Dinghuibacter silviterrae: one gene and its partner. The protein of the gene in region 1 interacts with the protein of each later gene in a pairwise test. Links are inferred from orthologs where the notes say so. Each region holds a gene or a part of one and is shown on either strand. Other genes may lie near its edges.

The links. The genes of interacting proteins can lie anywhere in the genome.
Region 2: the proteins of EDB95_RS13515 (region 1) and EDB95_RS26795 interact in binary tests that used the Escherichia coli proteins (3 or more experiments, as listed by UniProt). The link is inferred for Dinghuibacter silviterrae from one-to-one orthologs.

The regions. Positions count from the first base shown.
Region 1 is NZ_SODV01000001.1:3,112,869-3,119,876, reverse strand. Bases 2,827-5,716 are described here. They hold EDB95_RS13515 (nucleoside-diphosphate kinase), read left to right. Parts: upstream 2,827-4,008; coding sequence 4,009-4,425; downstream 4,426-5,716. Other genes in these bases: EDB95_RS13510 (DUF3857 domain-containing protein), read left to right, coding at 4,505-5,716; EDB95_RS13520 (DHH family phosphoesterase), read right to left, coding at 2,879-3,919; EDB95_RS13525 (FKBP-type peptidyl-prolyl cis-trans isomerase), read right to left, coding at 2,827-2,859. Outside these bases: folP (dihydropteroate synthase), read left to right, coding at 1-453; EDB95_RS13530 (hypothetical protein), read right to left, coding at 495-1,730; more of EDB95_RS13525, read right to left, coding at 1,819-2,826; more of EDB95_RS13510, read left to right, coding at 5,717-6,430; EDB95_RS13505 (transglutaminase-like domain-containing protein), read left to right, coding at 6,434-7,008. UniProt on the Escherichia coli protein: Major role in the synthesis of nucleoside triphosphates other than ATP. The ATP gamma phosphate is transferred to the NDP beta phosphate via a ping-pong mechanism, using a phosphorylated active-site intermediate.
Region 2 is NZ_SODV01000002.1:2,394,272-2,401,121, forward strand. Bases 2,110-4,841 are described here. They hold EDB95_RS26795 (5-formyltetrahydrofolate cyclo-ligase), read right to left. Parts: upstream 3,895-4,841; coding sequence 3,325-3,894; downstream 2,110-3,324. Other genes in these bases: rnr (ribonuclease R), read right to left, coding at 2,110-2,271; lpxK (tetraacyldisaccharide 4'-kinase), read right to left, coding at 2,268-3,338; bioD (dethiobiotin synthase), read right to left, coding at 3,926-4,543; EDB95_RS26805 (RsmD family RNA methyltransferase), read right to left, coding at 4,545-4,841. In the rest of the region: more of rnr, read right to left, coding at 4-2,109; more of EDB95_RS26805, read right to left, coding at 4,842-5,153; EDB95_RS26810 (DUF3822 family protein), read right to left, coding at 5,144-5,989; EDB95_RS26815 (MATE family efflux transporter), read left to right, coding at 6,022-6,850. UniProt on the Escherichia coli protein: Involved in the removal of 5-formyltetrahydrofolate.

The DNA of each region.
Region 1 (7,008 bases):
CCGCTTATGCTGGAAACCGTGGCCGCCCTGCGCGTCCCCTATATCGCGATGCACATGCGGGGCACGCCCCAGACCATGCAAGAGGCGCCCCACTACGAGGACATCACCGGCGACGTCCTGACCTACCTGGCCGAAGCCGTCCACCGCGCGCAACAAGCCGGTATCCACGACGTCGTCGCCGATCCTGGTTTTGGTTTTGGAAAAACAATCGCCCACAACTATACCCTCCTCCGCGGGCTCGACAAACTCGCGATCCTGGACCGGCCCCTGCTCATCGGGTTGTCCCGAAAGTCGATGATCTACAAGACCCTGGGCACCACCGCCGAACACGCGCTCAACGGGACGACCGCGCTGCACATGGCGGCGCTGCTCAAGGGGGCGCACATTCTCCGCGTCCACGACGTCGCACCCGCGCGGGAGGTGGTGCGGCTGTGGCAGGCGCTGCACGCGTGAGGCGCAGCGCGGGCGGTGCACCACGGGCGGCGCAGCCGCGCTTACCACCCCGCCGGATACCCCTCGCTAGCGAAGAGTATATCCCCGCTTTGCATATCCACGGTACAATACCGGTACGCCTGGCGCAGCCCCAGGCGGTCGTAGCGTTTTTCGAGGTGTTCGAGGTGCGCCTGGTGGGCGCCCAAGGCGATTTCGTATCCCACGCCGACCACGATAAAGACACAGGCGAAGATCAATGCGCCCTTGGCATCCATCCCGGAAAAGTCGCCGCCTGAAAAGTTGGGACCGGAGCTGGTAGGCGTTTCCGCGTCTGCATACATGGCCCCGAAACGGCAAAGCTGCGCATACCGGTCGGGAACCGACCATGGGATGTAGAAGTGAAACCCGGTAGGATCCCTTTGCAAGGGAAGGTAGCCGGCACTGCCAAGGCGGATAAAAAGCTGATGGCCGTCGCAAACCGCCCAGGGGGTCGCGAGGCAGCGTAGGTCTTTCGCGTTATCCCGGATGAATAACCGGTAGAGGCTGTCGGCCTTGGGGTCTGGACGAAAAACGACAGAGGCGGACAGGAGGTGGTTGTCCCGGAAATCCGCAAAGCTCATATACAATCCAGCGGCGGTATCAAGGGAGGTCTCGATCGGATGAACACGCCGCTGGCGCCCGATCTGGTCGGGGTATACCAGGTTCCCGGGTGGGGCAAACGTGTAGACGTGGGTGTCCCGGAACTTCTTTTGCAAGGCAGGCCGTACCGTTACCGGCCGGCCCAGGCTCTGTTCCCGGGCGATACCGGCCACTTCCAGCAACTCGGTGGATACCCGGGCAATGGCGTGGGTATGACCGTTGCGGGCGTAGGGAAACCTGCGGCTGACGTGCACCAGTTTTTGGTAAAGCCCCTCCGGCGTGCGTAGGTAGGCGTCCGCCGAAAAGATCAGCACCATGCCCAGATCGGGGTCGTTTGGAATGGACAGTTGCCGGATGTTGACCAGGAGGTCGTCCGTTCCACGGGTCAGCCGGTTGAGCCAACCCTGCATGCAACCCTCCAGCACCTGCTCCGCCGGGCCGGCAAAAGACACGCGGCGGACGGGATAGTGTCCGTCCTCTATGGTATACACAAAGGATGTATCAAGCCGGTTGTCCAGGACCTGTACGCTCCGGAACGGTGTGGTGGCGACCCCGCGGGGCGGCGGCGGTATTTTCAAAAGAAGCTTGTGCAGGGTCACCTGCGCGGGCGAAAGCACCGGCGCGAAGAGGAGCAAAAAAAAGGGCAGAGGTCGTTGCATACCTCTGCCAAAATACTATCTGAAACGTAGCTGAAAAGTTAAAATCGCGCGGCACCGCGCGGTGCGAAAAAGCGCGGCGAAACGCGGCTTAGTGCCCCGCCGGCGCCTGGCCTTTCTTAGCCGCCTGCGCCTGCTGCATCGCGCGGATCTTCGCCATCATTTCCGGCGTCAGCCCCCCACCGGGACGACCCATCCCCATGGGTTGATAGCGGTGAACGGTGTCAACGCTCAGCACCTCGATGTCAAAGATCAGGTTTTCGTTGGGCTTGATCTTCGGCTCGCGGCCGTAGGAACCGTAGCCGAGGGCGGAGGGGATATACAGACGGGCCTTGGCGCCTTTGTGGAGGAGGAGGATACCGTCGGTAAAGCCGGTGATCATACCGCCCCTGTTGGGAGACAGGCTCATATTGACCTTCAGGGTATCGCCCTTGTGGTGGAAGGTGGAGTCGGTGTTGGAATCGAATGCGTCACCGCCCAGGGTGCGGCCGGTATAGTTCACGCCGACTTCCTTGGAGCTGTCGATGGCAGAACCGGTGCCGGGGTCGAGGATCTCGACATACGTCCCTTTAGGGGATTTGGTCGCCTTGATGTTGTTCTTGGCCAGGTAGGCTTCAATGGTCTGGTCGTCGAGCTTTTGCTGGGCGATGGCCTTGATGGAATCCTGCTGGCGGATCAGCTCGCCCTCTTGTTTGGCGTCGGCTTCCCCTTCTGCCTGGTTCTGGAAGACCGCGCGGATCTTGAAGAAGGAGGTGATGTAATTGTTTTTCTTTGCAAAAGCCGGCATGGGCTGGTTGTGGAAGATCGAATCGGTCAGTTGTTTGACCACCACGCTGTCCCCTGCGCGGACCTTGCTGAAGATCCGGTAATAGGGTTCGGGGAGACGCGCGGAATCCACCGGTGCATAGGCGGGCATCTGGCCCACCGTGGTCCTCAGGACCGAATCTCCATACTTGAACGTGATGTCGAATTTGATGACGGTCCCGTTCATGGCATAAGAACCCGTATCAGAAGCCCCGTGGATGATCTTGTACCAGGTTCCGTGCTCGGCCTTATTGAAACCCGCGTTTTTACAGCTTGTGCTGCCGGCGATGACAGCGGCAGCCATAAAAAACAAAGCAAATTTTTGCATGGTGGATATTTATTGATTCTTATTCGTTGTTGAGTGATAGGGGGTATTCGGTCTGGAGCGCCTCGATGTTCTCCTGGAGGGCTTTTTTAAAAAGAGCGGCGGTTTGGGCGAGGGAGTCGGTGCTCCGGCCGCCCGACGCGTTGAAGTGACCCCCTCCGCTGAAATACCTCCGGGCAAACGTATTGGTGTCGAAATCCCCCTTGCTCCGGAAAGACCACTTGCGTTCTTCATCCCGGTCGATGACCAGGCCAGCCAGGCGGATCCCCTGTATGCTGAGGGGATAGTTGACAAGCCCTTCGGTATCTCCCGTCTGGATCTCGAAACGGAGCAGGTCGCTTTTCGGGATGGTAATGAGGGCTGCGTTGTATTCATAAAAGACCTCCATCCGGTTGAGCAGGACGTGTCCCATAAACCGGAGGCGGTTTTCGAGGAAGTTGTCGTAGACGTATTCGTGGACCAGCCAGTGTTTCAAACCCCGGTCCTTGAGGTCGGCCACCATGCGGTGGACGGCGGCGGTGGTGACGGGGAAACGGAAAGAACCCGTATCGGCCATGACCCCGGCGTAGAGGCATTCCGCGATGGTTTCGTTGATCAGGTCCCCGTGCCCGGAATGGATGATGAAGTCATAGACCATCTCACAGGTGGAGCTTTTGGAAGGGAGACTGATTCCGTATTGGAACTGGGCCTCCTGGGGCTCCTCGTGGTGATCGATCAGCATCTTGGTGCACGCCAGCCCCTCGATCACCGGTCCCATGCGCTTGGTCCGGGAAAGGATGTTGAAATCCAGGCAGAAAATCCATTCTGCCTCCTGGAGGACGGCCATGGCCTTGTCCTGCATGCCTTCGAAGTCGAGGACGCGGTCGGCGCCCGGCATCCAGCTCAGGAAACGGGCCCAGTTGGTGGGGGAAATCACGGTCACCTCATGCCCCAACCGGACCAGGAAATGGTACAGCCCCAGGGCGGACCCCAGGGCATCCGCATCCGGTTTTTGGTGCATGGTGATCACCACCTTCCGGCGCTGTTTGTCCAGTTCGCCGTATATCTCAGAAATAGGTTTCACGCGATAAAAACGGCAGCGAATATCTAATTTAAGCCGCAGAATCCCAAATTTGTTTAGTTTTGCCGCCCAAATCACTATCATATCATAATATGAGCAACAGAACTTTTACCATGATCAAGCCCGATGCCTGGAGTAATGGACACGCCGGGGCTATCCTGGACCAGATCATCAAGGCGGGTTTCAAGGTTATTTCCCTGAAACTCACCCAGCTGAGCCCGGAAAGGGCCGGCGAATTCTATGCCGTCCACAAGGAAAGGCCTTTCTACGGGGAGCTGGTGGAGTTCATGAGCAGCGGTCCCATCATCGCCGCCATCCTGGAAAAGGAAGGCGCGGTGGCCGGCTTCCGTCAACTGATCGGGGCGACCAACCCTGCCCAGGCGGAAGAAGGGACGATCCGCAAACGCTTCGCGGAAAGCATCGGCAGGAATGCCATCCACGGCAGCGACAGCGACGACAACGCAAAGATCGAGTCGGACTTCTTTTTCTCCGGTCTGGAACGCTTTTAGGATCACTTCCGAAATAGTAAAAAGGGAACGGCTACCGTTCCCTTTTTTTGTTATATTGTTCCAGTTTAACCCTCTGACTATGCGAAAAGCGTCCGTGCTTATACTCCTGCTCGTCCGGTCCCTGGTGACCCTGGGACAAAAAGACATCCCCGCCTACGGAAAGATCGACAAGGACGATCTGACCATGACCACCTGCGACTTCGACCCCGAGGCCGACGCCGTGGTGCTGATCAAGACCGGGGAAACCACCTTTGTCCTGAACGGACAACCCTATCTCCAGACGGCCTACCGGTTCCGGATCAAAATCCTAAAGGACAAAGGCGTCGAACACGCCAACATCAAGATCCATTATTACTCGAAGGACCGTTGGGACGAAATCGACAACATCAGCGGCGAAACCTATAACCTGGACGCCGCGGGGAATATCGTCAAATCCAAACTGGACAAGGCCAACATTTACAATAAAGCGCTGGACAAAACCTATTCGGAGATCGCTTTTACGCTCCCGGATGTGAAAAAGGGCAGCGTCATCGAATACAAATACCTCAAGGTCTCCAAGGACTTCGGAGACATCGACAACTGGTACTTTCAGTACGAAGACATGCCGGTCAGGTATGGCCAGTTTTTTATCTCGATCCCTTATGCGTTGGTATTTACATACCATGTCCACCGGACCCTCCCCATGGAAGAGAAAGACGAGACGTACCAGGAGGCCCAGAAGACCTTTACCATGAAAAACATCCCCGCCCTGAGGGATGAACCCTATATGTCCGCCCCCCGAGACTATCTTCAAAACATCGACTTCCAGCTCTCCGCCATCCGGGAGCCGGGCGAACCGGACCACAGCTACCGCACCACCTGGAACCAGTTGTGCACGGAGCTCCTGGACGATGAAGATTTCGGGGGTCAGTTGCACAAAAACGTCCCCCATACCAAGGACCTGGACCTGCAACTGTCCCTTCTGAAGGACAGCCTGTCGCGGATGGGCGCGGTGTATGATTATGTGAAGAAAAATATGGACTGGAACGGAGACATGCGGTTGTATTCCGACGGCATCAAATCCGCCTGGGACAAAAAGACGGGGTCGACGGCGGATGTCAACCTTCTCCTGGTCAACCTCCTCCGGGACGCCGGTCTGGACGCCCATCCCCTGCTCGTCAGCACCCGGGACCACGGGCATACCAACCCCTATTATCCCCTGCTCGCCCAGTTCAACGAAACCATGGCGTACGTCCGTATCGGGGACGAAAACTACGTCATGGATGCCACGGACAAATACACCCCCTTCTGGATGATCCCGGAGGAGGTACAATACACCCGTGGCATGCTGGTGGATAAGGACGCGCCCCAATGGATTACGATGGTCCATGACCAGGACCGGTACAAGACCATCGTCGTCCTCAGCGGGGACGTGGATTCCACGAACAAATTCAGCGGCACGGCCACGATCTCCAGCTTTGGGTATAGTCGGAGCGACCGTTGCGCCACCCTTAAAAAAGGCATGGACCATTTCAAGGACACCTATTTCACAAAGGCCTATTCCAGCCTCCACGTCGACAGCCTGACCGTCGAGGACAGGGACAACGACTCCCTCCCTCTCAAACAAACCGTGGACTTTTCCTCCGAGCTCAGCAGCTCCGGGCAGTATACCTTTCTCAGCCCCAACCTGTTCCTCGGCCTTGAAAAAAATCCATTTGTCGCCGAACACCGCTTCACCGACGTCGATTTCGGCGCGCGGCGGTACTTCATGATCGTGGGGTCTGTATCGATCCCCGATGGATACACCTTCGAGACCCTGCCCAAAAACATGCGCATGATCATGCAGGACACCAGCATCGTCATGGAAAGACTTATGCAGGCGGACGGGAGCCACATCAACTATCGCATCAGCCTGGAGTTTAAAAGACCCGTGTATTTCACGGAAGAGTACGACGACTTCCGGGAATTTTATAAAAAGCTTTTCGCCACCCTTAACGAACAGGTGGTGATCCGAAAAAACAGTTGATTCATGGTCAAAGCCGCCGTCCTGTCCCTATTGCTTGCTTTCGCGGGCGCCCGTTGCCTGGCGCAATTCAACTACGCCACCGCTCTGATTCCGGATTCGCTGCGCAAGGGCGCGCATACCGTCATCCGGGAGTCCCGGGAAAGCTATGTCATCTCCTCTTTGTCCAAATCCACGTATTCCATGCACGAGGTGATCACCGTACTCGATCCCCACGGCAAGCAGGCGCTTTCGTTTGGTATCAGGGGCTCGTCACTGGCCAGGTTGGAAGATGCGGATGTATACGTGTACGATTCATTGGGCCGCCCGATGCAGCACATCCGGCAAAAGGATATGGAGAAGTCCGGCTGGGGGGAAGAATTGGTGGAAGACGGCATCTATACCTACTGTTCGGTCAACGATGCCACCTACCCGATCACCGTGGAACGGGACTATACCCTCGCCTATAAGGGTAGTAAAATATTCCCGGAATTCGACCTGTCCAACGCAGACGGCTCGATCCAGCAGGAGACCCTTACGGTCACCCTGCCCAAAAGCATGACCTTTCGTTATCACGGCCATCATGCGCACCTGGAGCCCAC
Region 2 (6,850 bases), on another replicon or contig:
GCGCTACTTTCCTTTTTTCTTGCCTTTCTTACTTTTTTTCGAGCCCGTGATGCCGCCGGGGCCCGTGGGGCCGTCAGGATAGTGGGTTTTCCCCTTTTTGCCACTGTCGCGCGCGGGTTTGGCGGCCTTGTCGCCTCCCGTGCCGGAACGCTTCGCACCGTCGCGCGCGGGCTTCGCGGATTTGTCACGCCCACCGCCGGGGCGCCCGCCGCCGCCATCATGTCGCGGCTTGCCGCCGCCGCGCGCCCCGCCAAAGCGGCTCGCGCCCCCACGTGCGCCCCCAGCGTGCCCCGCCGACAGGCGACGCGCCCCTGCGGGCGCCCCCACGCCCTCCGCCGCCTCCGCCTCCGAAGGCGCCCACTCATAATCCAGCTGACGCTTGTCGAGGTTGGCGGCCACGACGCGGACGTGGACCTTATCGCCCATTCGGAATGTCCGCCCGCTGCGCCGCCCGGTCAGACAATAGTCCTCTTCGATATGCAAAAACTCGTCAAAGTCCAGCAGACTGTTCAGGCTCACCAGCCCCTCGCACTTCGTCGCCACCAGCTCCACCCAAAAGCCAAAGCTGGCCACGCCGCTGATCACGCCCTCGAAGGTATCGCCGAGGAACTGGCGCATATACTCGACCTGTTTGTATTTGTTGGCGGCCCTTTCGGTTTCCATGGCCGCGCGTTCGCGCTCGCTGGTGTGGCGGCACTTCTGGTCCATCTTTTTGTCCAGGGGCGGGTGTCCCTGAAGACAGCGTTCCAGGATGCGGTGGACCATGACGTCCGGGTACCGGCGGATGGGCGAGGTAAAGTGGCAATAATGGTCAAAGCCCAGGCCATAGTGACCGATGTCCTCGGTGGCGTAGATGGCCTTGGCCATGGTGCGGATCCCCAGTTGTTCCAGGACGTGTTGCTCGGGCCGTCCCTGGACGTCGCGGAGCATCGAATTAAAGGACGAAGCGATAGCGTCCGGGCTGGACACATCGAACTTGTGGCCGTATTTCGCGGCGAAGGCCGCAAAGGGTTTTAGCTTCTCCTCGTCCGGTGTGTCGTGAACCCGGTACGGGAAGGGCACGGGCTCACCGTCGATTTTGTATTTGGCAACTGCCTCGGCGACCGCCTTGTTGGCTAAGAGCATAAACTCCTCGATCAACTGGTGCGCCTCCTTGCTTTCTTTAATGACGATCCCCGTGGGCTTGCCGCGCTCATCGAGGATAAACCGGACCTCTACGCTGGAAAAGTTGATCGCGCCGTGTTCGAGGCGTTTCTTCCGGAACTGCTGGGCGAGTTTATTCAACAGCAACACTTCTTCGGCATGAGGACCGTCCTTCGTCTCAATGACCTCCTGGACCTCCTCGTAGGTAAACCGGTGATCCGAATGGATCAGGGTCTTCCCCAGCCAGGTGTCTTTGATTTCTCCTTTGGCATTGATCTGAAAAACCGCCGCAAAAGTATATTTATCCTCATGCGGCCTCAGCGAACAAAGCTCGTTGGAGATCCGTTCCGGCAACATCGGAAGGACGCGATCGGGTAAGTACACCGAGGTGGCGCGCTGGTAAGCCGACTTGTCCAGGTCGGTATCCGGCTCGACAAAGTGGCTGACGTCCGCGATATGGACGCCGATCTCGTATAAGTCTTTTTTGACGCGCCGGAAAGAAAGCGCGTCATCGAAATCCTTGGCGTCGACAGGATCGATCGTGAACGTGAGGACCGGACGGAAATCGCGCCGCCGCTTGACCTCCTCTGCGCTGATGGTATCGGGCAGCCGGAGCGCCTGCTCCAGCACCTCGTCTCCAAATTCCAGGGGAAACCCTTTTTCAAGCAACAGCTCCTTCATCGCCATGTCGTTGGCGTCCTCGGGGTTCAGGATGGCGATGACCTCGCCCACGGGTTTACGTTCGCCTTTATTCCAGGAGGTCATCCGGACGACGACGCGATCGCCGTTGGAAGCGCCGCCCAGGTGCTCGGACGGGATAAAAAAGTCGGGTATCGGTTTCTGTCCGTCCGGCACAAAAAACGCCTGCTGGCGAATGTCGAGCCGGCCGATAAATTCGGTTTGTTTTCTTTCCAGGACTTCCGCGATCCGGCCTTCGGTGCGTCCCCCGGCCTTGGCGGAAGTCACTTCCACCCGGACGGTATCCCCGTGAAAGGCGGTGTTGAATTCAGTGGGCCGCACGAGAATGTCCCGTTCCAGGCCCTCCACGATCACATAACCGATGCCCGAGCGGGCTATATCGAGGGTTCCTTTATACGTGTTGGTGGTGTTTTTCTTCTTTTTGTTCATACGTGAAAATTGTCAATAAATGTAAGAATGGATGCGTGAAAGGCATCCCGCTCCCCAAAAAGGATCCGGTGCCGGACGGGGAGCACGAAAAGCGGCAGGTTCTCCAGCTCCTGTTGAAATTTCAAAAGCCGGACGCCGTCCTTTTCGGTGGTCAGTAAAATCTTTTTCCCTGAAGACATTTGCTCGAAACGGCGACGCATCGCCCTCAGGTCATCTATGGTAAAAATATGATGATCATTATAGGCCTGCACCTCGAAGGAAGCCGTTTCCGCCTCCAGGTAAGCCTTCAGGGGTTTCGGGTTGGCGATTCCGCAGACCAGCAGGACCTCCATATCCTTCTCCAGCGGACAAGGATGGTTGTCGATGATGTGGTACGGCTGCCCGTATTCCAGCGTCGCAAAAAATACGCGCTGCCCCTCGCGCGGATGCAGCTCCTGGGTCACCGCCGCCCTTTCCTCCTCGCTAAGCCCCGGGGGGCACTTGGTCACCACGATCACCTGGGCCCTGCGTGCCGCGCATTTATGGTCCCTCAGATCCCCCGTCGGCAAATAAAAGTCCCGGGTATACAGGTTATTATAGTCCGTCAGGAGAATATTGAACCCAGGTTGAATCGCCCGGTGCTGGTAAGCATCATCCAGGATCACCACCTGTGTCCCCGGCCGGTCCTGCAGCAGTTGCGGAATGGCGACCAGCCGCTCCTCCCCCACGGCCACCGCCACCTTTGGGAATTTCAGATGGAAAAGCATCGGCTCGTCCCCAATATCCAGCGCCGTCGTCCCGTCCCCCGCCAGGATATACCCCCGGGTTTTCCGCTTGTACCCCCTCGACAGGGTCGCCACCTGGTAGCGGTCCTGGAGCAGACGAAGCAGGTATTCCGTCATGGGTGATTTACCCGTCCCGCCCACCGACAGGTTCCCCACGCAGATCAGCGGCAGGTTAAACGAAGCCCCTTTTAGGATATTCCGGTCGAAAAGCTTGTTGCGTACCCAGACTACCGCTCCATATATACAGGCCACCGGCAGCAGGATAAAGCGGATCGATTGGAAGGTTAGATTATACAAATTCATACAACTGCGTCGGGGTAACACCAATGGACAAAGGTACGTCAAATTCCCCGCGGTCCTCCAGCCGGGGCATTGGTTCAAAAAGGCTCAGCCCCACCTTCAGGACGTCCGGCCGGCACTGCGCCAGGAACCGGTCATACATTCCGCGTCCATACCCGACGCGAAACCCGTCCCTGTCGAAGATCAGCAAAGGTACGATCACCAGGTCGACCGCCCCCGGAATCACCCGGATCCCCTCCACGGGCTCCGGGATACCATACGCGCCGGGAGCAAAAAAGGTGCCGGTATCCCACACCAGGTGTTCCAGGTCCGAGGAGCCGCTCACCCTCGGAACCACCAGCGTCAGCCCCGGAAACAGCGCCTCCAGGTGCCGCACAAAAGGCTGGGTATCGATCTCCCCCTTCGCCAGCAGCGGTCGATATACATGGACGACTTTTAAGGGAGGAAAAGTGATGCGTTCAAACTGTGACAACAGCCCGGCCGACATCGTTTCACGCTCGGCCGCCGTCAGGCGAACCCGCTCCTGCAGGTAATATGTCCGGGCTTCCTGTTTGGTCATCTCTTCAAATTTTTGTCAGGCGCCGCGCGCTTCACCGCCCCAGCGCCCCCAGCAGCCCCGGCCGGACTTCGTCCGCGAGGCGCCGCACAAACGCCGCGTCCGGATTCGCCGTAAACGGCATGCGCCCCAGGATCGAATACCCGCTCCACCGTGCGATATCCTCTTCGTAATCCCCAAAGCGGTCGTTAAAGATCCACCCCGCGACATCCAGCCCCGCCGTCCGTGCTACCCGCGCCGTCAACAGGGAGTGATTGATGCTCCCCAGGTAGTTCCGGCTGACCAGCACCACCTTGGCGCCCAGCCGCATCGCCAGGTCGCCCATAAAGTCGTTCCCGTTGAGCGGCACCATCAGCCCCCCTGCGCCTTCCACCACGACATCCCCCGGGGGAAGTGCCGCCGCGATGCGCTCCAGGTCGATGGACACGCCCTCGTTCCGTGCCGCGATATGCGGCGAGGCCGGCAAGGCCAGCCGGTAGACTTCCGGGTGTATCCGCGGATGCGTCAACCGCGCGCCCACATACGCCGCGTCCGACTCGTCCCCGGTCTGTACCGGCTTCCAGTATCCGGCGCCCAACGCCTCGGCGACCACGGCGGCGGCCAGGGTCTTGCCTACCCCGGTCCCGATCCCTGTCACGAAAATAACGGCCATGTTATGTGCGGTTGATGAAAAAAGAAAACACCGTCGTCCCGTAGGAGCGCTCCTGGCGGAACAGGGGTTCGTTTTTGTAGCTGTTTCGGGGCGTATGTTCGAGGACGAACATGCCCTCGGGCTTGAGCAGCGGCGTCACCAGCCCCGGGAGGTCATCAATGTTACCGAGCGCGTAGGGAGGCCCGGCAAAAATAAAGTCGTAGCCCCCGCCGCCAGTCGCGACGTCTGCGGCTCCGCCGCGCGCCGCCGCGTCGCCGGAGGCCGCGCCCAAGGCGCCGTTGCGCGCACCTGCGAGAAACTGAAACACATCCACCCGCAACACCGTCAACCCTGAAATTCCCAGGGCTTCCGCCGTCGAGCGGATAAAATCCGCCATCGTCGGGTCCTTCTCTACAACCGTGAGCGAAGCCGCCCCGCGCGACGCCAGCTCATAGCTGATCGCCCCCGTCCCCCCGAAAAGGTCAAGGGTAACCGCTCCGGAAAGCTCGACGTTGTGCTGGAGGATGTTAAACAGCCCGCTTTTGGCGATGTCGGTCGTGGGCCGGGTGTGGGGCATGTGCCCGGGTGGTTCTATCTTTCTGCCTCCGAAGTCTCCGCTGATTATACGCATGCGGCCGCGGTTAAGACGGAAGTAAAATAGTGCGATGGATACTCCTTGAAATAGGGTGACAGGTGCCAGTCGGCTGCGCCGGCGTCGCAGGATACCTCCAGGAAATACTTTTCCACCTCCCTGTATACCCCCGAGCTTTTATCGATCATGCCCTGGAGTTGGACGGGGATGGCCTGTGTATCCATGTCAAAGGTCCGGACCAGTTGCAGCAACTGATACGTGACGTCCTCCGGGGAGGTATAGCTGTAGGTCTGCCCCAGCTTTAGTTCACCGCCCTGGAAGACGGTGATGACAAAACGGTTGGGATAAAAGACGACCCGGATACACTCCTCCACCTTCCGCTGGAAAAGCTCCCGGAGCTCCGGGGTCCGCTGGTGCCAGCATTCCCCCGTCTTGAAGTGACGCAGGACGCGGCCGTGCAGCCAGCGCGGGATCTGGTATAGATTATAAATAGAAGCCTCGGGGATCAGGTCGCTGAACACCAGCGCTTCATGCTGAAGCCCGAAAAGGGTTTCCATGATTTTTTCCTTGTACCACGTTTGGAACCAGGTCGCGGGGATCAGCGTCGCGTCGCCGTGCTGATAGAAGATAAACACTTTGTTCCAGGTCTTCATGAGCCAGGGGTATTTCTCTTCCAACATCTTCCAGGCGTTCGTCCAACTGGTTTCCTGCCAATCGCCGTAATGATGGACCGCAAGGTGGCCCACCACGAGCTGCTCCTTTTTGTGCAGGAGGCTGATGTAGAGTTCCTGTTCGCCTATTTGTAACATGAGCTGGTGCTCACCGGGAGGCAGGGACTCCACCAAAGGGGGCAATATGACGATGATCGGTTCCAAGACCGCAATAATAACGATAATTTCGCGACCAAATGGACCTACGCCTCAATATCTCCAACCGCCAGATCCTTTCCATCGCCTTGCCCATCAGCATGGCAATGATCATTCCACAAATCAATTTCATCACCAACAATATCTTTTTGGGGATGCTCGGCGAACGCGAACTCGGCACCGCTGGCATCACCGGGGTCTATTACCTGGTCGTGGCGGTCATCGGGAACGGGCTCAACAACGGGCTCCAATCCATCATTTCGAGACGCGCCGGCGAAAACAACATCGCCGCCATCGGCCGCACCTATACGCAGGGTTTGCGGCTGGCGCTGGTATTCGCGCTCGGCGGGATCGTCCTGACGTACCTCGTCACGCCCCACCTGATGCACTTTTTTCTCCACTCCCCCGACGTGGCGTCCGAAGCCGTCTCGTTCCTGCTCATCCGTGTCTGGGGACTGCCCTTCCTGTTTTGCTACCAGATGAGCAACGCCTTCATGGTGGGAACCAACCATAGCCGCTTCCTTGTCATCGGCACGCTTTGCGAAACCACTGTCAATGTCTTCTTAGACTACAGCCTGATCAACGGCCACTTCGGGCTCCCCGCCCTCGGTTTTAACGGCGCCGCCTACGCCTCTATTGCGGCCGAATGTACCGGGATGTGCGTGATGCTCGGCTGTATCGCGTTCAAAGGGCTGCACCGGCGGTTTTACCTCCTCCGCCAACTTCGGCTCGACCTCCCCCTGATCAAGGTCATCGCCCGTCAGTCCATGCCCCTCGTCCTCCAATACTCCATGAGCCTGTTGTCCTGGCTGTATTTCTATACCCTCATCGAACACCACGGCACGCTCGGGCTCGCCGTGTCCAACACCC